DNA from 3 places in the Shewanella seohaensis genome. Region 2 is predicted to be linked to each of the others. Evidence: predicted binding sites of a transcription regulator. Region 2 holds the regulator's gene; each other region holds the start of a gene.
The links. Region 2 encodes sigma-54, which starts transcription at its own class of promoters, with help from an activator protein. Its sites were predicted from a motif close to GTTGGCACGNNNNTNGNNT; they were not measured.
Positions count from the first base shown of each region.

Region 1 (7,844 bases), on a different contig from region 2:
TTGCCTCGACTGATCGTGACCTTACTGGCCTTGATGGTTATGGGACACTGGTTAGTGCAAACCCTCATGGATTTCTTTATCGAAATGGTTAACCGCATTCCCCAAGTGGTGGGCTAAGCCCATGGAGCTGCTGCTCGACACCTTAATGCAAACCATCGCCTCTTACATGTGGCCATTGTTTCGCGTGACCAGCATGCTGATGGTCATGGTGGTGTTTGGTGCTACGACAACCCCGACTCGAGTCCGTTTACTCTTAGCTGTGGCGATCACTCTGGCCATTGCGCCAGTATTACCGCCCGTTAAGGATGCGGAGCTCTTTTCCTTAAGCGCTGTTTTTATTACCGCTCAGCAAATTATTATTGGCGTCGCCATGGGCTTTGTAACCCAAATGGTGATGCAAACCTTTGTGTTAACGGGCCAGATCATCGGTATGCAAACCAGCTTAGGTTTTGCCTCTATGGTCGATCCGGGTTCTGGCCAACAAACGCCAGTGATAGGCAACTTCTTTTTGTTGCTCGCGACGTTGATTTTTCTCGCCGTCGATGGACACCTGTTGATGATCCGTATGTTAGTCGCCAGTTTCGAGACCTTACCGATTTCGAATCAAGGGTTAACGTTGACGAGTTATCGCGCGCTAGCGGAATGGGGCTCCTATATGTTTGGCGCGGCACTGACCATGTCGCTCTCGGCGATTATTGCCTTGCTACTGGTTAACTTATCCTTTGGGGTTATGACTCGCGCCGCGCCGCAGCTGAACATCTTCTCGATAGGTTTCCCAATCACTATGATTGGTGGACTGCTCATTTTGTGGTTAACCTTGACCCCCGTAATGGCCCATTTCGAAGAGGTTTGGGCGTCGGCACAGCTTTTGCTATGTGATATTTTGGGGCTTCAGTGTCAAGCCGACGGCATACTTTAACCTGATAGGAACGCGTAATGGCTGAAGAAAGTAGCGGCGAACGCAGCGAGGAACCCACCGGGAGGCGCCTCGAACAGGCGCGAGAAAAAGGGCAGGTAGCTCGTTCAAAAGAGTTAGGTACTGCGACCGTGTTGCTCTCGGCTGCGACAGGTTTGTATATGCTCGGGCCTGGGATTGCGAAGGCGCTGTCCAATGTGTTTGAACGCGTCTTTACCATGGATCGCGCTGCGATTTTCGATACGAACCAGATGTTTAATGTATGGGGCGTCGTGGGGAGCGAGATTGGTTGGCCGTTACTCAAGATTATGTTACTGATTGTCGTGGTGGCATTTATCGGCAACGTATCCCTTGGCGGGATGAACTTCTCCACCCAAGCCATGATGCCTAAAGCCAGTAAAATGAGCCCGATTGCGGGCTTTAAGCGGATGTTTGGTGTGCAGGCCTTGGTTGAATTAACCAAAGGGATTGCTAAGTTTTCTGTGGTAGCAATCGCGGCTTATTTACTACTCAGTCACTATTTTAACGATATTCTACTCCTGTCAGCCGATCATCTCCCCGGTAACGTCCATCATGCGCTGGATTTGTTAGTGTGGATGTTTATTCTGCTTTGCTCCTCCGTCTTAGTCATTGTGGTGATCGATGTGCCATTTCAGATCTGGAATCACAACAAACAGCTGAAAATGACTAAGCAGGAAGTGAAAGACGAGTATAAAGATACCGAAGGTAAACCTGAGGTCAAAGGGCGAGTACGCCAAATGCAGCGTGAGTTAGCGCAGCGACGCATGATGGCCGAAGTTCCCAATGCGGATGTGATTGTGGTGAACCCTGAGCATTATGCCGTGGCCATTAAATACGATGTGAAGCGTTCTGCAGCGCCTTTTGTTATCGCTAAAGGGGTGGATGAAGTCGCGTTTAAAATCCGCGAAGTGGCAAGGGCACATAACATTGCGATTGTCTCAGCACCACCGCTGGCGCGAGCAATTTATCACACCACTAAGCTTGAGCAGCAGATCCCTGAGGGTCTATTTACCGCGGTGGCACAGGTGCTGGCTTATGTGTTCCAGTTACGCCAGTACCAAAAAGGTCGTGGCCGTAAACCGATTCCAATCCCTGCTAATCAACCCATTCCAGACGAGCTGAAGCACTAGTTGAGTGTTAGGTTAACGCAGAGCTCGTTCACAGAGATAAAACCACGACTTGAAGTGCTAGCGGTTGGCGCGTTTTTTGCTTTCAGGCTGTTATACGTCAAAGTTTAGGTATCTGTGAATGGATGTTAAAGCCTCCCTAGGCCAAGTAAAACAGTTGAAACTGAGCTCTTTCAAGGGCATAGGTACGCCAATGCTAGTGCTTGCGGCATTGGCTATGATTGTATTGCCTATCCCGCCGTTTCTACTCGACGTTTTATTCTCTTTTAACATTGCCTTGGCTTTGATTGTTCTTCTTGTCGCGATTTATACCGATAGACCCTTAGACTTTGCTGCGTTTCCAACGGTTTTATTAGTCGCGACACTGCTGCGACTCGCGCTTAACGTTGCATCGACCCGTGTAGTATTACTCGAAGGTCACAATGGTGGTGATGCCGCCGGTAAGGTGATTGAGGCCTTCGGCTCCGTGGTCATAGGCGGTAACTATGCAGTGGGTCTAGTTGTATTTATCATCTTGATCATTATCAACTTTGCCGTTGTGACTAAAGGTGCTGGCCGTATTGCCGAGGTGAGTGCTCGCTTTACCTTAGATGCGATGCCCGGTAAGCAAATGGCCATCGATGCCGACTTGAACGCAGGTATTATTAATCAGGATCAAGCCAGAACCAGACGCGCCGAGGTGACCCGCGAAGCCGACTTCTATGGCGCAATGGATGGTGCATCTAAGTTTGTGAAGGGCGATGCGATTGCCGGTATCATGATCCTAGTTATCAACATTCTCGGTGGGTTTATTATCGGGATTGTGCAGCACGGTTTGACATTCTCCCAAGCCGTTGAAATTTATACCCTGTTAACCATTGGTGACGGTCTCGTCGCACAAATTCCAGGTCTATTACTGTCTATCGCCGCGGCGTTGATGGTGACCCGTCAAAATGAATCTGGCGATATGGGCCAGATGCTGATCAGTCAGATGTTTGACAGTCATAAGTCGCTCAGTATTGCGGCTGGCGTACTCTTTGTCATGGGTATTGTGCCAGGCATGCCACATATGGCGTTTTTAAGCTTTGCCGTGATCACAGCAGGTGCTGCTTACTTTATCTTCAAACGTAATGAAGCTAAACGTGCCAAAGCCCTTGAACAAGTCAAAACCGGCCCAACGGAAAGAGCCGAAAGAGAACCTAAAGAACTTAGCTGGGACGATGTGCATCACGTTGACACTATCGGTCTGGAAGTGGGTTACCGTTTGATCCCATTAGTCGATAAGGGACAAGGTGGTGAATTACTGAGCCGAATCAAAGGGGTACGTAAAAAGCTTTCTCAAGAACTGGGCTTCTTGGTGCCTGCGGTACATATTCGTGACAACCTCGATTTATCACCTAATGCCTACCGCATCTCGTTAATGGGCGTGGTGGTTGGAGAGGCGGATATTCGCCATGACTGCGAACTCGCCATCAACCCTGGCCAAGTTTATGGCAAGCTCGATGGTATCGAAACACGTGACCCTGCCTTTGGTCTCGAAGCCGTGTGGATTGCCCCTGAGCTGCGTGAACATGCACAAACCTTAGGTTATACCGTGGTGGATGCTGCGACAGTGGTGGCAACCCATATTAGCCAAATATTGACGAATAACGCGGCGAAACTCTTAGGCTACGAAGAAGTGCAACAACTGATGGATATGCTTGCCAAGCATTCACCTAAGCTGGTGGATGGCTTTATTCCTGATGTGATGCCGCTCGGAAATGTCGTAAAAGTGATGCAAAACCTATTAAATGAAGGAGTTTCTGTCAGAGACTTGCGTACCATAGTGCAAACTTTGTTAGAATACGGCACTAAGAGTAACGATACTGAAGTGTTAACGGCGGCAGTGCGTATCGCATTGAAGCGCATGATAGTTCAAGAGATCTCGGGTCCTGAACTTGAAATACCTGTCATAACTTTGGCGCCAGAGTTGGAACAGATGTTGCATCAGTCAATGCAAGCAACCGGTGGCGATGGCCCAAATATCGAACCTGGTCTTGCAGAGCGTATGCAGCAATCCTTAGCGGATGCCGCTCAAAAGCAAGAAATGGTTGGTCAGCCCGCTATTTTGCTAACGTCAGGTATGTTACGTGCGACACTGTCTCGCTTTGTTAAATATACTATTCCTAATCTCAGAGTGATTTCTTACCAAGAAATCCCCGATGAAAAGCAAATACGCATAGTGTCTGCCGTCGGCCAGTAGAGGACGCATAAGTGAAGATTAAACGTTTTTTTGCCAAAGACATGCGTGCTGCACTGGCCCAAGTGAAGGACACGCTCGGCTCCGATGCCGTGATTATGTCGAATAAAAAGGTAAATGGCGGCATTGAGATTGTGGCCGCCGTTGACTATGACGAGCCCAAAGCGAAGGCGCCTGCCGCTGCACCGACTTTTATGGATGTGAGTGATGACTTAGTGTCGCTCGGTGCTAAAGCGCCGATTCGCGCTGAAACTAAGTTAAAACCCTCGGCGCCAGCAGACTCTCTCCAAGCATTGCTCGAGAAGCAACAAAGCCGTTTAAACCAACAGCTCACCCATCAACAGCAAGACGCCGAACTGCCTGCGTGGGCACAAGGTCTACAAGCTCCCGCCGCGCCAAAAGCTGAACGCCGTGATATGGGACAGACTTTCGATAAGAAGCCGCAGGTTTCACAGAAGCAAAATGCGGATATTGAAGCGATGCGTGATGAGTTAGCATCCTTACGCAATTTGCTTACTCATCAAGTGTCTGCGCTGATGACTGAACACAAAAAGCGTATCGATCCTGTGGGTGCCATGCTGGAGTCAAAGTTACTGGAAGCGGAGTTTTCGCCTGCGGTCGCGAACAAGTTAGCGGCGCTTAGTCAACACTATACCCCGGCAGAATTAGTTCGTGCCTTGCCACAAAGTCTAGCGAATATGCTTGATAATCAAGGTGATGATATCGTTAAGCAAGGTGGTGTTGTGGCGCTGGTTGGCCCAACAGGTGTAGGCAAAACCACTTCCTTAGCGAAATTAGCGGCTCGCTTCGCCGCCCATCATGGTGCGGATCAAGTCGCCTTGATTACTACCGATCATTATCGTATTGGCGCCTATGAGCAATTGGCCACCTATGGCAAAATTATGGGATGCCCAGTTAAGCAAGCCCATGATCTTGCTGAGCTAGAGCAAATACTGTATCAGTTCAGAAATCGCAAGCTAGTATTGATAGATACTGCGGGAATGGGCCAACGAGATATGCGGCTTTACCAGCAACTTGATAATTTAACTGCAAATAGCAGAATACCTATCCGCAGTTATCTGGTACTGTCTGCCACAGGACAGCGCCGCGTGCTACAGGATGCTGTAAATCACTTTAAACGCATTCCCTTATCTGGTGTTGTACTCACCAAACTTGATGAGTCCGTGTCGTTAGCGGGTGCATTAAGTGTGTTGATCCAAAGTGGGTTGCCATTAAGTTATGTTACGGATGGGCAGCGAGTGCCCGAAGATATGAAAGTTGCCGATACTTTGCTGCTCGCAGAGCAGGCGTTAGCAGCTTTAGAAAACACTGAACAACAATCGTTACCAGACACAGCGTGGTCAGATAATATGACCTGTGCATTTGAGTAGAGTTATGACCCTGGATCAAGCAAGTGGTTTACGTATGATGAATCAACCCTATAACGAAAAAGTGAAAGTAATCGCGGTTACGGGTGGTAAAGGTGGCGTGGGTAAAACCAGCGTGTCTATCAATACCGCAGTAGCATTAGCCGAAAAGGGCAAGCGTGTCTTAGTGCTTGATGCCGACCTAGGCTTAGCAAACGTCGATGTCATGTTAGGGATCCGTGCTGAACGTAACCTTTCCCACGTACTCTCTGGCGATGCTGAGCTGGATGATATTATCGTCCGAGGACCTAAGGGCATAGGCATTGTCCCTGCGACCTCAGGAACTCAAGGCATGGTAGAGTTGAGCCCTGCGCAACATGCGGGCTTAATTCGTGCTTTCAGTGAGATGCGTACCCAGTTTGATATCCTCATCGTGGATACTGCCGCGGGGATTTCTGACATGGTACTCAGTTTCTCTCGCGCGTCACAGGATGTGTTGGTGGTTGTTTGTGACGAGCCAACTTCTATCACTGACGCCTATGCGTTAATCAAAATTCTCAGCCGTGAACACGGCGTTTTCCGCTTTAAAATTGTTGCTAATATGGTGCGCAGTTTGCGCGAAGGTATGGAATTGTTTGCTAAACTCAGTAAAGTGACCGACAGATTCTTGGACGTGGCACTTGAACTGGTTGCGACCATTCCGTTTGATGAAAACCTTCGCAAATCAGTGCGTAAACAAAAGTTAGTTGTTGAGGCTTATCCTAAGTCTCCAGCTGCGATTGCGTACCATGGCCTAGCGAATAAAATCATGAGCTGGCCAGTACCACAGCAACCTGGTGGGCATTTGGAGTTTTTCGTTGAACGTTTAGTTCAGCGACCAGATTTTCAAGAGGAAAAAACGAGTGAATAAAGCCGCAGCGTATACTTGTTTAGACAGTAAAACGTCAATCGTTGAACAGTATGCACCGTTGGTCAAAAGAATTGCACATCACTTGCTCGCCAGATTACCTGCCTCAGTGCAGCTCGATGACTTGCTTCAAGCGGGGATGATGGGGTTATTAGAAGCATCATCCAAGTTTGATGGTGGCAAAGGTGCAAAGTTTGAAACCTTCGCCGGCATACGGATCCGTGGCGCCATGTTGGATGAGATCCGTCGTGGCGACTGGGTTCCCCGTTCTGTTCATCGTAATAATCGTCGAGTTGCTCAAGCCATTGATGAGTTAGAGCAAGTGTTGGGTCGTGATGCACGCGACACAGAAATTGCAGAAAAACTTGATATGACGCTCGATGAGTACCATCATATTCTTAACGATGTTTCTGTTGGTAAAATCATAGGGATAGAAGACTTAGGCGTATCGCAGGATATACTCACTTCGAGCGATAATGTCAGTGATGGTACATTTGAAGCGTTAGCAGAAACCCAGTTTCATTCAGCACTAGTTGAGGCGATAAAATTATTGCCCGAAAGAGATGCGCTAGTGCTATCGTTATACTACGATGAAGCATTGAATTTAAAAGAAATTGGCGCCATTCTTGAGGTAAGTGAATCGCGAGTTAGCCAGATATTAAGTCAGGCAATGTTGCGGCTCAAAGGCAAACTCAAGCATTGGACATAAGTATAATTATTTATTGAGCACAGAATGTCAGCTCACCGGAGGAAACCTTGGACAAGAATATGAAGATTCTCATCGTTGATGACTTTTCGACAATGAGACGTATCATCAAGAACTTGTTGCGAGACTTGGGGTTTAACAATACCCAAGAAGCAGACGACGGCTCAACTGCGCTGCCTATGTTACAAAAAGGCGACTTTGATTTTGTCGTGACAGACTGGAACATGCCAGGTATGCAGGGTATTGATTTGCTAAAGGCTATTCGGGCTGACGATTCCCTTAAGCATTTACCCGTATTAATGGTTACCGCTGAAGCAAAACGTGAACAAATTATTGCTGCCGCACAAGCCGGTGTTAACGGCTATGTGGTTAAACCTTTTACCGCAGCAACACTTAAAGAGAAGTTAGATAAAATATTCGAACGACTCGCTTAAGCAGGGATGAGCTATGAAGTCACAAACATCAGGGCTCATTACGCTCGAGAAGGCTCAGCGTTTAGTTGAACTATTAAGCGCGAATGAACAAGCTCAAGCAGATGATTTATTTAGGGAACTCGCGGCTCCACTTCAACGGGAGCTCTTT
Region 1 is NZ_JAKILE010000004.1:75,400-83,243, reverse strand. It holds gene fliQ (flagellar biosynthesis protein FliQ) at 1-117, shown strand, start outside; gene fliR (flagellar biosynthetic protein FliR) at 122-919, shown strand; gene flhB (flagellar biosynthesis protein FlhB) at 937-2,067, shown strand; gene flhA (flagellar biosynthesis protein FlhA) at 2,186-4,285, shown strand; gene flhF (flagellar biosynthesis GTPase FlhF) at 4,297-5,673, shown strand; gene L2713_RS05795 (MinD/ParA family protein) at 5,678-6,559, shown strand; gene L2713_RS05790 (RNA polymerase sigma factor FliA) at 6,552-7,265, shown strand; gene cheY (chemotaxis response regulator CheY) at 7,313-7,696, shown strand; gene L2713_RS05780 (protein phosphatase CheZ) at 7,710-7,844, shown strand, end outside.
Region 1: a site for sigma-54 is predicted at 2,131-2,149, ahead of flhA (flagellar biosynthesis protein FlhA). Genes of this name have one in related genera too.

Region 2 (7,844 bases):
AAATTGTACGTAATTGCGCTTTAACCTACAACAGAATCGACACTATCGTCCTGCGATACTTTCAATTTGCCTCATTTCCAGCGAGAATGCGCCCTAAGTTTTCGCTCTGTGAAGCTAAAGTGTTACTTAATGTTTTCATCCTTGTTGATTAATCAGCAGGATTGTTTAGTTAAGGCTAATAAGATAAGCGAAATAACACTGAACTAGGCAAGACAACTTAACTCAAAAGCCATATTGAATGTCAAACTGGTTATCATGGCGGCCATAGCAATAAAAGTGGCAGCACAAAACAACCAAGACGATGATTTTGCTCAAGGCATTCAATCGCTAAACAGGTTATCCTGCCCTATTGCCGCAAACCCTATAGGCAAGGGCAGAACAATAAGACGCTACTCCGAGTAAGAAGCCGTTAATTTTATCATCTTTATCGCGTACCAAATTGTGCTATTCCAATCCCAGAACGGGGCGACAAAGACAATGCAAGAAGAGAGATAGACATGGTAGACCAATCACAATTGCGCCAGTGGGGCTGTAAAGTCATCGATATTGAAAAATCGGCCCTCGATAATCTTTATCAATATGTCGATTCCGTTGAATTTGCCCAAGCCTGCGAGTTAATTCTCAACTGCACCGGCAAAGTGATAGTGATGGGGATGGGGAAATCAGGCCACATTGGCAATAAAATCTCGGCCACCCTCGCCAGCACAGGCACCCCAGCGTTTTTTGTCCATCCAGGCGAAGCCAGCCATGGTGACCTAGGCGTGCTCTCGGACAATGATGTGATTCTTGCGATTTCAAACTCGGGCGAATCGAGCGAAATCCTCGCGCTGATGCCAGTTATCCAACGTAAAGCCATCCCTGTGATTGCCATGACAGGCAAGCCAGAATCCACTATGGCGCGTCTATCTAAAATTCATTTATGTATTGAAGTACCAGAGGAAGCCTGCCCGCTTGGGCTTGCGCCAACCTCAAGCACCACTGCAACCTTAGTCATGGGCGATGCCATCGCCATCGCGCTGCTGCAAGCCAAAGGCTTTACCCGGGAAGATTTCGCCATGTCCCATCCGGGCGGCGCCTTAGGTCGTAAGCTGCTGCTTAAAGTCAGCAACGTGATGCACAGCGGCGATGATTTACCACTGGTTAAACACGATATCTGCATCACCGATGCCCTGTATGAGATCTCCAAGAAAGGCCTTGGCATGACCGCGGTTATCGATGAGCAAAACAAACTCGTGGGTATCTTTACCGACGGCGACCTGCGCCGCGTTATCGATGCCCAAGTCAACCTACGCACCACGCCGATTGCCGATGTGATGACGCGAAACTGTGTCACAATTACTGAAAACGTTTTAGCGGCGCAGGCGCTGCAAGTGATGGATTCCAAAAATATCAACGGTCTGATAGTGATAGATAAAGAACATCATCCTGTCGGAGCCCTCAATATGCTCGATATGGTTAAAGCGGGAGTGATTTAATGCCACAGCAAGGTTTTTATGGCCCCATCAGCGACGATGTTTGGCAAAGGGCGCAAAAAATTAAACTGCTGATCTGCGATGTGGACGGGGTGTTTTCCGACGGCCGCATTTATTTGAGCAACTCAGGGGAAGAACTCAAAGCCTTCCACACCCGTGATGGTTATGGCGTGCGCTCATTATTGACCAGTGGTTTTAATCTGGCCGTGATAACAGGTCGCCAGTCTAAAATTGTCGAAAACCGCATGACGGCTCTGGGTGTGACGCATATTTATCAGGGCGTGGATAATAAATTCGTTCCCTATGAAGAGCTGCTGTCACTCTACAATGTCACCCCAGAAGAAGTCGCCTATATCGGTGATGATATTGTCGACTTGCCGGTGATGAATGTGGTCGGCTTGGCCGTCTGTGTTGCCGATGGTCATCCCTATGTCCGTCAACATGCCCATTTTGTGACTCACTTGAATGGTGGACATGGTGCACTCAGGGAACTCACGGATCTGCTCTTGCTGAGTCAAAACAAGTTCACTTCCGCCCATGGGATGAGCATATGAGTCGTGTGACCCTCGCCATTATCGCCTTTTTTGGTACTGCGCTGGTGCTATATTGGCAAGTGCAGCAAAAACGCGGTGGCGATACGGATGACAGCTTGAACGTCAGTGACAGACCCGATTACATTATCGAAGATCTGCGCAGCATTGAGTTTAATGAGCAAGGGCAAGTTAACAGTCGCGTCACGGCAAAGCACATGGAACACTATGAGCTAAAAAACCAAACCGACTTTACTGAGCCCGTCTATCTTGTCTATCCCGACCAAGGTAAAGCAAAATGGCAGATCCGAGCCGACCAAGGTCGACTCAACAAAGATACCGGCAAGGTTGTATTAGAAAATAATGTTATTATCGATGCCATCAGCCCTGGTGAACCCATACAGACATTGTCCACCAGTTTTTTAGAACTCGATCTCAACACTATGATAATGACCTCTGACCGCATCATTTACGTCACAGGGAAAGATTTTAATATTCAAGGGCAAGGCCTTTATGCCGACCTTAACGCGCAGGAAGTGCAATTGACCAGTCAGGTAGTAGGAACCTATGAAGCAAAATAACATATTACTTGCCGGCCTAATGCTAATCACCAGCATGAGCGCCTTCGCCAAGGTTGGTGACTTACAGCAAGAAGTGAAAATTAAAGCCGTTAGCCAAACTGCGGACATTAAAAACAACCAGATCATTTTCTTCGGTCCGGTTGAAGTCACCCAAGGCTCGATTAAAATCCATGCAGATCAACTACGTGCATTTTCTGCCGAAGGGGAAAACAGCAAGATTTTAGTGGCAACCGGTAATCCTGCGACTTATAGCCAGATCCTCGACGATGGACGCCCAGCTTCGGCGAGCGCGAAAGAAATTCGCTACGAAATGGCGACCCGCACCCTAACTTTGACGGGCTCAGCGAGCCTAGATCAAGCGGGTAGCCAAGTGACGGGTAACCTCATCCGTTACGATATTATTCAGCAAAAATTGATCGCTGAGAGTACGGGTAGCGGTGATGATCGCGTGATTACCATTATTCAACCTGACAACTATCAGGAAGAGCTCAAGAACCAGCCCGCGGACAAACCTGTGAAAAAACAGGACTCTAAATGACCCAAATCACCTTAAAAGCACAGAATCTCGCTAAGAGTTATAAGAGTCGTCAGGTTGTGAAAGATGTCAGCCTGACGGTGAAAACGGGTCAAGTCGTCGGCCTACTCGGCCCAAACGGCGCGGGTAAAACCACCACCTTCTATATGGTCGTGGGCTTAGTCAAAAGCGATAAAGGCCATATCTTTATCGACGATGATGATTTAACCGCCGATCCCATGCACCTGCGCGCCCGCAAAGGTATTGGTTACCTGCCACAGGAAGCCAGTATCTTTCGCAAGCTGAGCGTGCACGACAATATCATGGCGGTACTGCAAACCCGTAAAGAGCTCAATCGCGATCAACGCGAAGAAGAGCTGGAACATCTGCTCGAAGAGTTCCATATCACCCATATTCGCGATAGCCAAGGCATGTCGTTATCGGGCGGTGAACGTCGCCGTGTCGAAATTGCCCGCGCTTTAGCGGCCAATCCTAAGTTTATTCTGCTCGATGAACCCTTCGCCGGTGTCGACCCGATTTCGGTTATCGATATCAAGAAAATCATCGAACAACTCAAGAGCCGAGGCCTTGGGGTACTGATCACAGACCACAATGTGCGCGAGACCTTAGACGTCTGTGAACATGCCTACATTGTTAGTCACGGAAACCTGATTGCCGAAGGAACTCCCGCAGAGATCTTAGACAATCAGCAAGTTAGGGCTGTGTACTTAGGTGAACAATTCAGGCTATAGTTACTTAAACAGAGCCAATTAGCCTTGGATTTTGGCTTAGTAAGCGCCATCAATATGATAACAAGCGGCCTAAATTCAAAATAATAACGTAGGGATCAGCGGTAACATGAAAGCGTCACTCCAGCTCAAACTGGGTCAACAGTTAACCATGACGCCACAACTTCAACAGGCCATTCGTCTGTTGCAATTGTCGTCATTGGAACTGCAGCAAGAGATCCAGCAAGCCTTAGACTCTAATCCTCTTCTCGAGCTGGAAGAGGAGCAATTCGACGCGCCTACCGAACGTAAGCAAGATATCGCCGATACCGACTTTAGCGAAACGACGGCCCAACCACAGGAACAAGACAATTCCACCGTGGACATTGCCGAGTCGTTGACCAAAGAATCTCTGCCCGAAGAACTGCCCATGGACACCACTTGGGATGAAGTCTTTACCGCCTCGCCAAACTCAGGTTCTGGTGCCAGCCGTGAAGATGACATGCCCTTCCAAGGGGAAACCAGTGAAGGCCTGTACGAACATTTAGAATGGCAGAAAAACCTCACGCCCTTCTCTGAAACCGACTTAGCCATCGCCACCGCGATTATTGATGCCATCGACGATCAAGGTTATCTCACTCAAAGTACTGAAGATATCCTCGAGGCCATGGGCAATCCAGAGATTGAACTGGATGAAGTCGAAGCCGTACTCAAGCGTATTCAACACTTCGATCCCGTTGGTGTCGCCGCAAGGGATTTAAGCGAATGTCTGCTTATCCAACTCTCCCATTTTTCGCCGGATACCCCACACCTCGAAAACGCCCGCATGTTGATCAAAGATCATTTAGATCTGATCGCTGCCCGCGACTTTAGGTTGTTGATGCGTAAGACCAAACTTAAAGAGGACGAGTTAAGGGACAGCATAGCGCTGATCCAAACCTTAAACCCTCGCCCCGGTTTGCTCATCACCCCTGTTGATGAAGAATATGTCATCCCCGATGTATCGGTGTCGAAGAAAAACGGTCGCTGGGTGGTCGAGTTAAATCCAGACTGCATGCCAAAAATCAATGTTAATCAGCAATATGCAGCCATGGCACGCAGCACCAAAAGCCAAGCCGATAGCCAATTTATCCGCGGGCATCTGCAAGAAGCCAAGTGGTTTATCAAAAGCCTTGAAAGCCGTAACGAAACACTGCTCAAAGTGGCAAACTGCATAGTGCAATATCAACAGGGCTTCTTCGAATACGGTGAAGAAGCCATGAAACCTATGGTCCTGAACGATATCGCCGAGGCGGTAGAAATGCATGAGTCCACCATTTCACGGGTGACCACACAAAAATACATGCATACCCCAAAGGGACTTTTTGAACTAAAATATTTCTTCTCAAGCCACGTCGGGACTGATGATGGCGGTGAGTGCTCATCCACGGCAATCAGAGCCTTCATTAAGAAACTGGTTGCAGCGGAAAACCAGAAAAAACCATTAAGCGACAGCAAGATGGCACAGCTTCTGGCAGAACAGGGAATTAACGTTGCGCGCAGAACCATTGCGAAGTACCGAGAAGCGATGCTTATTCCCCCTTCCAATCAGCGTAAAAGTTTATAGCCTAAAGTGGAAATCGGAGGACGTTTATATGCAAATAAACCTGAGTGGACACCATATCGAGATTACTGAATCGTTACGGGCTTATGTTGAGGAAAAGTTTTCAAAACTTGAACGTCATTTCGAACAGATCAATAATGTGCACGTTGTGCTCAATGTTGAGAAAATGCAACAAATTGCCGAAGCGAGAATCAACCTCACCGGTGGTGAAGTCTTCGCGACTTCAGAGCATGCAGATATGTATGCTGCCATAGACGTCCTGATAGACAAGCTTGATCGTCAGGTTATTAAACACAAAGAGAAGTTAACAAAACACTAGCAATGGAACTTCGTACCATACTGCGGCCGGAATGCACGACCTGCGCCACTCCGGGCAGTAAGAAAAAGGTACTGGAACTTATCAGCGACTTAGCCGCTGCCCAGTACCCCACCCTCTCATCTCAAGAGATCTTCGAAAGCCTAGTGGCGCGCGAAAAGATGGGGAGCACAGGTATAGGTAACGGCATCGCCATTCCACATGGTCGATTAACCGATATAACACAACCCATAGCCATATTGGTGAAATGTGAGGAGCCGATAGCCTTTGATGCTATCGATAAACAACCTGTCGACATTTTATTTGCGCTGCTGGTGCCTGCTGACCAATGTCAACAGCACTTAAGCACTTTGTCCTGCATGGCTGAAAAGCTCAGCGACAAACAAATATTGAAGCAATTGCGCAAGACGCATGATGAAACGGAACTCTATCAGGTAATCACTGGATGAAACTGGTCATAGTGTCAGGGCGCTCAGGCTCAGGCAAATCGGTCGCACTAAGAGTGCTTGAAGATCTCGGCTACTATTGTGTCGATAATCTTCCGTTGCCGCTGATTGGCAGCTTACTCGAACAGCTCAAGGGCAGTAACGATCTCGTCGCCATCAGCGTCGACGTGCGTAACCTGCCGGAGCAAGACAAGGTACTCGTCAAACAGCTCGCAAGCCTGCCAGAGGGCACTGAACTTACCAGCTTCTTCTTAAATTCCAGCGATAAAGTACTGTTAAAGCGCTACAGCGAGACTCGGCGCTTACATCCCTTATCTAAGAGCCGAGTATCACTGCAAGAAGCCATCAAACTTGAAGGAAAATTGCTCGAGCCCCTGTCACAGCAGATGGATCACTACATAGATACCTCGAATCTGAATATCTATGAACTCAGCGACCAAGTGCGGCAAATCCTGCTTGGCAGTGTCGATAAGGAACTGGTGATCAACTTCGAGTCCTTCGGTTTTAAGCATGGTATGCCAACCGAAGCCGACTTTATGTTTGATGTGCGCTTTTTACCCAATCCCCATTGGGAACCCGAGCTGCGCCCCCTAACCGGCTTAGATGAACCCGTTGCCGAGTTTTTAAATCGCCAGCCGCTGGTCAATAAGTTCATCTGGCAAATCGAGAATTTACTCGAGACTTGGTTACCTCACTTAGAGCGTAATAATCGCAGCTATCTGACCATCGCCATCGGCTGTACCGGCGGCCAACACAGATCGGTTTACGTGGCCGAACAGCTAGCTAAACGCTTTAGCAACGGCAAACACAAAGTGAATGCCCGCCACCGAGAGTTAAGCCATGCCAAAGCTTGAGCGCCAAATCACCATCTGCAATAAACTCGGTTTACATGCCCGCGCCGCGACAAAGCTCGTGGTGTTGGCCTCAGAGTTTGATGCCAGCATTACGCTGATCCAAGGTGAAAAACAGGCCTCTGCCGCCAGTGTTTTAGGACTACTCATGCTGGAAACCGGTATGGGTAAAACCATTACCCTGATTGCCGAAGGCCCAGATGCGGAGCCCGCTCTCAATGCCATTTGCGCGCTTATCGACGCTAAGTTCGACGAAGCCTGCTAATTGCCTCGACATCTCATCTCTATGCCCCCTACAGCTATTCAGTACCCTGTTTGGTTTTGATTTCAGCACCTTATACCAGTAAAACACATTTGTGACTCGACGCCCTCCCGTGCGCTCAATTACAATATACTGCTGCGCTTTGGCTTAAGTCCTTTGGCTTAAGTCCTCAACAGCCAAACGCCCCATCCACGTCGCCACCTTGGAGGAAACATGCCTGTAGAAGCCTCAGACAGTTTACAAGTCGAACAACGTCTCGACCAACTGAGCCATGCCCTCAATAGCGGTATGTTTGTGCATGTCAGGCAAATGCTGCAAAACATGGCGGCGTCGGATATCGCATTGATTCTAGAGTCCTCGCCCCCTAAAGCGCGGCAAGTGCTATGGCAACTTATCGATCAAGATCAGCTCGGGGATATTCTCGATGAACTCAGTGAAGAGTTAAAAGACCCGCTGATCCGCGCCATGAGCCCTGAACGGGTCGCCAAGGCTACCGCCAGTATGGATACGGACGATCTCGCTTATATCCTGCGAAGCTTGC
Region 2 is NZ_JAKILE010000001.1:462,262-470,105, forward strand. It holds gene L2713_RS02015 (KpsF/GutQ family sugar-phosphate isomerase) at 498-1,475, shown strand; gene kdsC (3-deoxy-manno-octulosonate-8-phosphatase KdsC) at 1,475-2,026, shown strand; gene lptC (LPS export ABC transporter periplasmic protein LptC) at 2,023-2,583, shown strand; gene lptA (lipopolysaccharide transport periplasmic protein LptA) at 2,570-3,121, shown strand; gene lptB (LPS export ABC transporter ATP-binding protein) at 3,118-3,849, shown strand; gene L2713_RS02040 (RNA polymerase factor sigma-54) at 3,956-5,431, shown strand; gene hpf (ribosome hibernation promoting factor) at 5,460-5,747, shown strand; gene ptsN (PTS IIA-like nitrogen regulatory protein PtsN) at 5,750-6,193, shown strand; gene rapZ (RNase adapter RapZ) at 6,190-7,044, shown strand; gene L2713_RS02060 (HPr family phosphocarrier protein) at 7,031-7,306, shown strand; gene mgtE (magnesium transporter) at 7,517-7,844, shown strand, end outside.

Region 3 (7,844 bases), on a different contig from region 2:
TATCGACTTCAAAGGTAAAGCCAAACGCACTAATGCTGGGTGGCGTATATGCCGCTGGAGCGCCAAGGGATGTACCATTGGCATCGAAGGCTTCAAAGGTTGGCGGCACAGCCGTGGTATCCAATTGAATGGTGAGTTCGCTCCCCGTTGTTGGGAAGTTTGCCGCACTGCGGTTGGTAATTTGCGTGACCTTCACTTGAGTATTGCCTGAGTTCGCTGCATCTGGGGTGATTTTGGGCGCAGCGGCGGCAATGCCTTTGGGATCTGTCATCACCACTTCAATACCATTCGCCGCTCCCGCGGTTGGACGAATCGCGAATCTATCCCCAGAGGCCATGGCGCCGGCTTTAATATCAATAGAGAATCCCGCGCCACCTTCGAGCTTAGTGCCATTTAAGGTGAGCGGTGTGATAGTGCCGGTTTGCGTGTCTCTGAGTTCATAGGTGGCTGGCGCCGTAAAAGACAGCTCGTAGGAGCCACCCGATAAAGCGCTCGTATCGTCAATATTGACACCTAAGGTCGCATTACCTGTGTTGCCGGAAAATCCAGCCACACGGCCAATAGACATCAGTGGATCGTTGATATCCTTAAAGATATCGGCGCCCACTTGGCCATTAAGATCGAATCCTTGCGCCTGTAACTTGTTAAAGTTATCGGCAACCCCAAGGGCCAGTTGGTCGAGTTCCAACCCCGCAGGCACTAGAGTTTGTTCACGATAGTCAAACAAGGCACCGAGCTGACCGCCTAACTTACTAGGGTCGACACGTACACTTTGAGAGCCGATGCTCGACATCAACTGCAGTTCATTCGGGAAAGGGTCGCCCGTCGCAGTGCTGACCGACATGGGGACTTCACCCGAAACCAGCATAATTGCGCCGCCGAGCATGATGCTTTTGGCCCCGTTTTCTAAGGGGATCACATTCACCTGCGCGTACTGACTCAGCTCCTGTACCAATGCATCTTGCTTGTCCAGTAACATGGCGTCTTGGTTCGGCGACTTCATCAACTCGAGGTTTAGATTAGCAAGTTCAGTGCTGATCTCATTGATGCGCTTCGTCATACCTGTGATTTGATCATTAGTTTGAGTCAGTTGTCCGTTCAGCGTCGACTGCATCTGGTTCAAACTGTTCGCCAATTGTTTGGCATCGTTTAAAGTCGAGCTTCGAATGCCCAAGTCCGCTGGCAAGTCCGCCAAACTATTTAGCCCTGAAAACAAATCGTTCAAGCTCTGTGGCACTATTTTGCCAATTTGCGAGAAGACTTGGTCAAGCTCGCTCAACTTGCCGTAGCTCGCTTCGGCCGCACTCAGCGTGGTTTGGCCAATCCGCAATTCGCGTGCAGCATAGTCGTTGTAAATACGCTTAACATCAGAGACATAAGTACCTGTGCCATAGAAGCTATTACCAAGACGTTGTGAATCTAACGTGGTTTGCGTCGCCACTTGTCTGTGATAACCCGCGGTGTTGGCATTGGCGATGTTATTACTGGTCACCCCCAGTTGTGACTGGGATGCGAGCACGCCTGTACGGGCAATATTTAATAGATCGATAGCCATCAGCCGATACTCCCCAACACTAACATCCTATGAAGAATGATCATTTGTCTTCTCCTGGCAGTATCGATTTCAGCTCTTCGCTGATGGACTGCATGACTTTAATGACTTTTTCAGCATATTTAGGATCGGTGGCATAGCCAGCATCCTGTAATGCTCGAATAAACTGAGTTGGTGACGCCGCGACTTTCTTCGCCGCCTGATAACGCTCACCCTCAGCAATAAAGGAAACAAAATCGTTAAAACTGTGCTCGAAATCGGCATACACCCTAAAATCGGCTTTTTGTCTAACGGCAATACCCTGCTCAAATTCCAAGGTACTCACGTTAGCCTTATCACCTTGCCAACGACGATCGGCTTTAATGTTGAACAGGTTATGGCTGGGCGCGCCATTATTGCCACGGACAATTTTTTGACCCCAGCCCGTCTCAAGGGCTGACTGTGCCAAGAGCACTTCGGGTTGAGTGCCAAGGGCTTTGGCGGCTTTTTCTGCATGAGGATAGAGGGTCGCCAAAAACTCTTCCCGACTACCAAATTTGAGGGTCTTTTGGGTTTCCCTAAATGCCGCCGTCGGCAAGATTTGGCCGCTGATCACAGGTTCGATTGGCGATAAGGGTTGCTCTGACCAAGCGGGCTTTGGCGTATCTATGGCCAGCAAGCGCTCAGGCCTATCGATATCTAAGGAGGACGTCACGCCCTCGGCGTTATCCGCATCAACACTTGGGCGCGCAATCGATGCTGGCACGCCTTGCGCCGCAACTACTGGCGTAGCCGCAGTTTGAGTTTCAGCAGCCGAGGTTGCTTGAGCTGGAATATTGAAGGCCTTCGCATCATGTTGCAGCTTCATACCACCGTCATTACGCAGCACGGATGCGGGCGTAAACTGACTCGACTCGGGGGATAATTGCTGCACCATCATGTCTGCAAGGCCCAGCACACCTTTATCCGATAAATCGACGGATAACTGCTGGTCCCGCATTTGCTCATAAAATTTAGTGTATTGGCTGTTGAGTGGGCTGTCGGATTCAAACACTGCGTTGGCATCACGCATGCTCTTCATCAGCATTTGCACAAAAACGCCTTCAAATTGTTGGGCGACTTTTTTCAAGGCGCCCTTCTCATCTTTCTGAGCCTGGGCGCGCAGGGAGTCGAGCCCGCCCAGATCAAGAAAATGTGATGAACTTGAAAGCTTTTCCATGATTTTCCCGACAGAAATTAGATGATGATAAGTTCACCATGCAAAGCACCTGCCACTTTTAACGCTTCGAGGATAGCAAGTACATCTGAAGGGGCCGCGCCCACCAAGTTTACGGCTCGCACTAACTCATCTAAGGTCGTGCCAGGATTGAACATAAACATACGGCGATTACTTTCGCTCGCGTTGATTGTGCTGTTGCTCGTCACCGTCGTTTGACCATTCGCTAACGCATTAGGTTGGGATACCTGAGTCGCTTCGGCAATAGTTACCGTCAAGCCACCATGTGTCACCGCGGCTGGCAATAACTTGACGTTCTGCCCAACCACAATCGTGCCTGTACGGGAGTTCACGATCACTTTAGCTGACTCATCAGCAGGCTCCACTTCGATATTCTCGAGTGTGGCTAAAAAGGACACCCGTTGTGACACATCCCTTGGAGCACTAACCTGCACAGAGGTCGCATCCAATGGCCGCGCCATATCGGGGCCTAGCAAGTCATTGATTGCATCGGCCATACGCTGCGCAGTCGAAAAGTCAGAGCGGCGTAGGTTAAACGTCAAATAATCGCCAGTCGAAAATGGCGTTGCTACGCTACGTTCAACAATCGCGCCGTTAGGAATACGACCCACGGTTGGCGTATTTTGAATGACTTTAGAACCATCCAAACCATCGGCGCTAAAGCCGCTGACCACTAAACTGCCCTGCGCAATCGCGTACACATTCCCATCAACCCCTTTAAGGAAAGTTTGCAATAAGGTACCGCCGCGCAAGCTTTTCGCTTCACCTAGGCTTGATACTGTGACATCCAATTCTTGACCAGGTTTGATAAAGGCCGGCATATCCGCATGCACTGCCACCACGGCCACGTTCTTAATTTTGGGTCTGAAATTATCAGGCAGGTTAATCCCAAAGTTTTTCAGCATGGTGGTAAAGGTCTGCTCGGTATAACGGGTCTTCTCACCCGTTCCAGGTAAACCGACGACTAAGCCGTAACCAATCAATTGGTTGCTACGAACCCCTTGAACATTGGCAATATCTTTAATGCGCTCTGCTTGGCTAGGAAGTGAAAACGCCAGCATGGCAACCGCTAAAATCAGTTTCAATTTCATGATACGACTCCTTAGAAGGGCCACCAATCGCTCATAAAGAACTGGCTTAACCAGCCCACCTTTTGCGCATCGGCGAAGGTACCAGTACCGCTGTATTGAATACGCGCATTGGCCATACGGGTTGAATCGATAGTGTTATCAGGTTTGATATCCTGTGAACGCACTATGCCGGTCACTCGGATAAACTCATCGCCGTTATTGATGGAGATCCATTTCTCGCCGCGCACCACTAAGTTGCCGTTATTAAGCACTTGCATTACGTTAGCGGAGATACTGCCATCTAAGCTATTGCTTTGATCGGCATCGGATTCCCGCTTAGTGTTCATGCTGTCTTTGTAACGCAGATCGAGGGGAACCCCGCCAATCGACACATTGCTACCACCGGCATAAATAGGGTCGAGCGACATGTCAGAACCTTTTTTGATCTGATTACCCGCACTCTTTTTCGCCTGAGTCGCTTCCTTCAACACGATAGTGATGATGTCACCCACTTTATGGGCGCGAATATCCGAATAGAGACTGGCCGCTTGGCTATCTTGGTAAATGGATCCCGTTGCGGCAATTTTGGTTGGCGGCGCTTCAGGGTAAACCGGTGCATAAAAAGGATCATCTGCAATCGGCTTCTTGGAGGTGGAGCTACATGCCGTAAGCAAGAGCGCTGCGGCCAATATAAAATATCTAGCCATGATAATGTGCCTCTATAAATTCTGATTCACATACGCCAGCATCTGATCCACCGCCGAAATCACTTTAGAGTTCATTTCGTAGATCCGCTGACTTTCAATAAGATTCACCAGCTCTTCGGTCACGTTCACGTTAGAGGTTTCTAACGCGCCTTGACGAATCGCTCCCATACCATCGAGTGATGCCGTGCCTTGGATAGGCGTACCACTGGCACCGGTTTCGGTGTACAGGTTTTGTCCCATAGGATCTAAACCCGATGGGTTAATAAAATCGGACATGCTGAGCTGCCCCACGACTTGGTTTTCCGCCGTGCCCGGTGTTTTCACCGAGACTTCCCCTTCGGCAGACACGGTAATGCTGGTCGCATCATCGGGAATCGTGATCGCAGGTTGCAGAACGTAACCCGAACCTGGCGTTACAATTTGCCCAGTATCATCTAAGGTAAATTGACCATTACGGGTATAGGCTGTGGTGCCATCGGGTAACTGCACTTCGAAAAAGCCTGGGCCTTCAATCATCAGATCGAGTGAGTTATCCGTGGTCAGCATATTGCCTTGGGTAAACATTTTTTGAGTGGCCACCACTTTGGTACCCGCACCAATATTTAACCCATTGGGTAACTTAGTATTCGAGGCACTAATGCCCCCCGCTTGGTTAACGGTTTGATAGAGTAAGTCTTCAAAGACTGCGCGGCTCTTTTTGTAGCCGACGGTGCTGGCGTTCGCGACGTTGTTTGAAATCACCGCAATATCGGTTTGCTGTGCGTCTAAGCCAGTTTTACTAATCCATAACGCTGGATGCATAATTTATCTCCTAACTAATCCGCATTAATGAAGAAGAAGCGCGGTCATTTTCTTCCGCGGTTTTCATCATCTTCACTTGCAATTCAAATTGTCGCTGTAGGTCGATTAAGGACACCATCTCATCCACAGGATTGACGTTACTGCCCTCTACAGCCCCACTCTCAACAAACACATTTGGATCGGTTGGCGCCGGATTACCCGATACCAAACGGAACAGTCCATCCTCACCGCGCATCATTTGTGCATTGCCAGGATTAACCAGCTTTAATCGCCCTACCTCTTCAACCACTTCCGTTGTCGCGCCCTGAGGACGTACCGAGATAATGCCATCCTGTGAGATGGTGACTTTTTCAATCGGCAGCGGTAACACAATCGGTCCCGCATCACCCATCACAGGATTACCGCGGTCGTTATGCAATAGCCCTGTCGAGTCAAAACTGAGACTCCCTGAACGGGTATAGGCCTCACTGCCATCCTTTGCCTGAACAGCGAACCAACCATCACCTTTAATGGCAACGTCAAGATCCCGCCCAGTGGTTTTGATGGGGCCAGCTCGAAAATTGGCGGAGGGTGTTTCGACCATGGCAAAAACCCTCGATGGCAATCCTTCACCAAAGGCTTGCATCGATCTGGCTTGCGCCATGTCCGACTTAAATCCATCGGTATTGGCGTTAGCTAAGTTGTTGGCACGCAATGCCAACTCATGCATGTTTTGCTTAGCTCCGCTCATGGATATGTAGAGGAATTTGTCCACAGACTGCTCCGTCAAATTTTCAACCTGACAATAGCAAAGCAAGCATCATGCCAATAAAGTTAATGGCTAATTTACTGATAAATTGGGAGAAAATCATGAGGAAATGGCAATATGGCCAAAAGAGGCTAAGTGTTGCCGCCAGCGGCAACACTTAGAAAAGGAGTAAATCAGCTTAACGAATTTGCAGTACAGTTTGTTGCAGAGTGTTGTTCACTTCGAGGGTACGCGAGTTAGCCTGGAAGTTACGCTGCGCCGAAATCAAATCCACCAGCTCAGTCGTTAAGTCAATGTTGGACTGCTCTAATGCCGAAGAACTGATGCTACCGAAGGTACCACTGTTGGGTTCACCCGCGAGCGCAGGACCCGACTCAAGGCTCGCTTTCCATGAGGTGTTACCCACTTGAGTTAAACCTTGCTCGTTGGCAAAACGAACTAAGGCAACACGAGCTAATGCCACGGTTGAACCGTTAGAGTAGCTGGCAGTGATCAAACCATCTTCACCGATTTCGACGTTGGTTAAACGCCCAACAGTCGTACCGTCCTGCGTTAATTCGGTGGCCGCAAATGGAGCCGAAAACTGAGTTGGCGCATTGAACTTAATAGTTACAGCTTGAGTACCATCGGCACCAGGGCCTAACACGCCCGCACCAGCAACCCCTAAGGGTTCTGTAGCTATGACAGCAGGGTCGCTACCAGTATAAACACCCACTTCGTTAAATTTTAATACCGAACCTTTCCAACCGCCTGTGGTTTGGGCTGTTGCAGGTGTATCTGGCGTACCATCACCATTGGTATCCGTTTGATAAGTCCCTGCGGGGCCAGACACATCCACTTGCTTACCATCAATTGCGTAGTAGGCAACCCAGTTGTTTTCACCATTATAAGAGCCATTCGTTGGCTTCACGAAATAGGTGGTCATAATATGTGGCTCACCGAGGGAGTCATAAATCGTCAGAGAGGTCACACTGTTATAGGTTTTGGAATCCAACGGGTCAAAAGCTGCAGGATCCAGAGCACTTTGCTTAGAATTTAAGTTCATCTGCATTGTGATGTTATCAGTCTTAACTGGACTACCGGCTGTATCAGGAATTTGCACAGGTTTTGCCGTCGTTAAACTGACCGATGTTGAGTTACCGTCTTTATCAACTGGGAAGGTTTGCAGGTAATTACCTGCAGAATCAACCATATAATTATTTTTATCGACTTTGAATGCACCTGCGCGGGTAAACTGATGGTCTAAAGTGCCTATTTCCGATGAGGTTACAAAGAAACCACCTCCTTTAATCGCTAAATCCAAGGAGTTATTGGTCAACTGCAAACTACCTTGGTGGAATTGCTGTGCCACTTGGCTCGTTGCCACACCACCACCGACGGCGGTTTTAGAGTTAGAGAAAATTGAATTAGCGTAAACATCCGCAAATTCAGCACGCGATTCTTTAAAGCCAATGGTGTTAGCATTCGCGATGTTGTTCGCGGTAGTGTTTAAGTCTTTCTGTGCAGCAGAAATGCCACTCAATGCAATGTTAAACGACATAATTCACCTCTACATTTCACTCAATTCAATTAAGGACCTGGGTCCAACTCAATACTGACAAATTAGGTTTCTGATACCGCAAGTACATCAGAGAGCTTAATACCTGCACCACCGCGAAGATTCAGAATCGCCCCTGTGCTTGCTGTGCCCAAAGAAACACTGGTCACGTGGGCATAGGTCGAAACGGCAAGCTCTTGAGATTTACCATCG
Region 3 is NZ_JAKILE010000004.1:106,350-114,193, forward strand. It holds gene flgK (flagellar hook-associated protein FlgK) at 1-1,555, opposite strand, end outside; gene flgJ (flagellar assembly peptidoglycan hydrolase FlgJ) at 1,596-2,750, opposite strand; gene L2713_RS05945 (flagellar basal body P-ring protein FlgI) at 2,768-3,859, opposite strand; gene flgH (flagellar basal body L-ring protein FlgH) at 3,871-4,545, opposite strand; gene flgG (flagellar basal-body rod protein FlgG) at 4,558-5,346, opposite strand; gene flgF (flagellar basal-body rod protein FlgF) at 5,357-6,100, opposite strand; gene flgE (flagellar hook protein FlgE) at 6,273-7,634, opposite strand; gene flgD (flagellar hook assembly protein FlgD) at 7,697-7,844, opposite strand, start outside.
Region 3: a site for sigma-54 is predicted at 6,137-6,155, ahead of flgF (flagellar basal-body rod protein FlgF). Genes of this name have one in related genera too.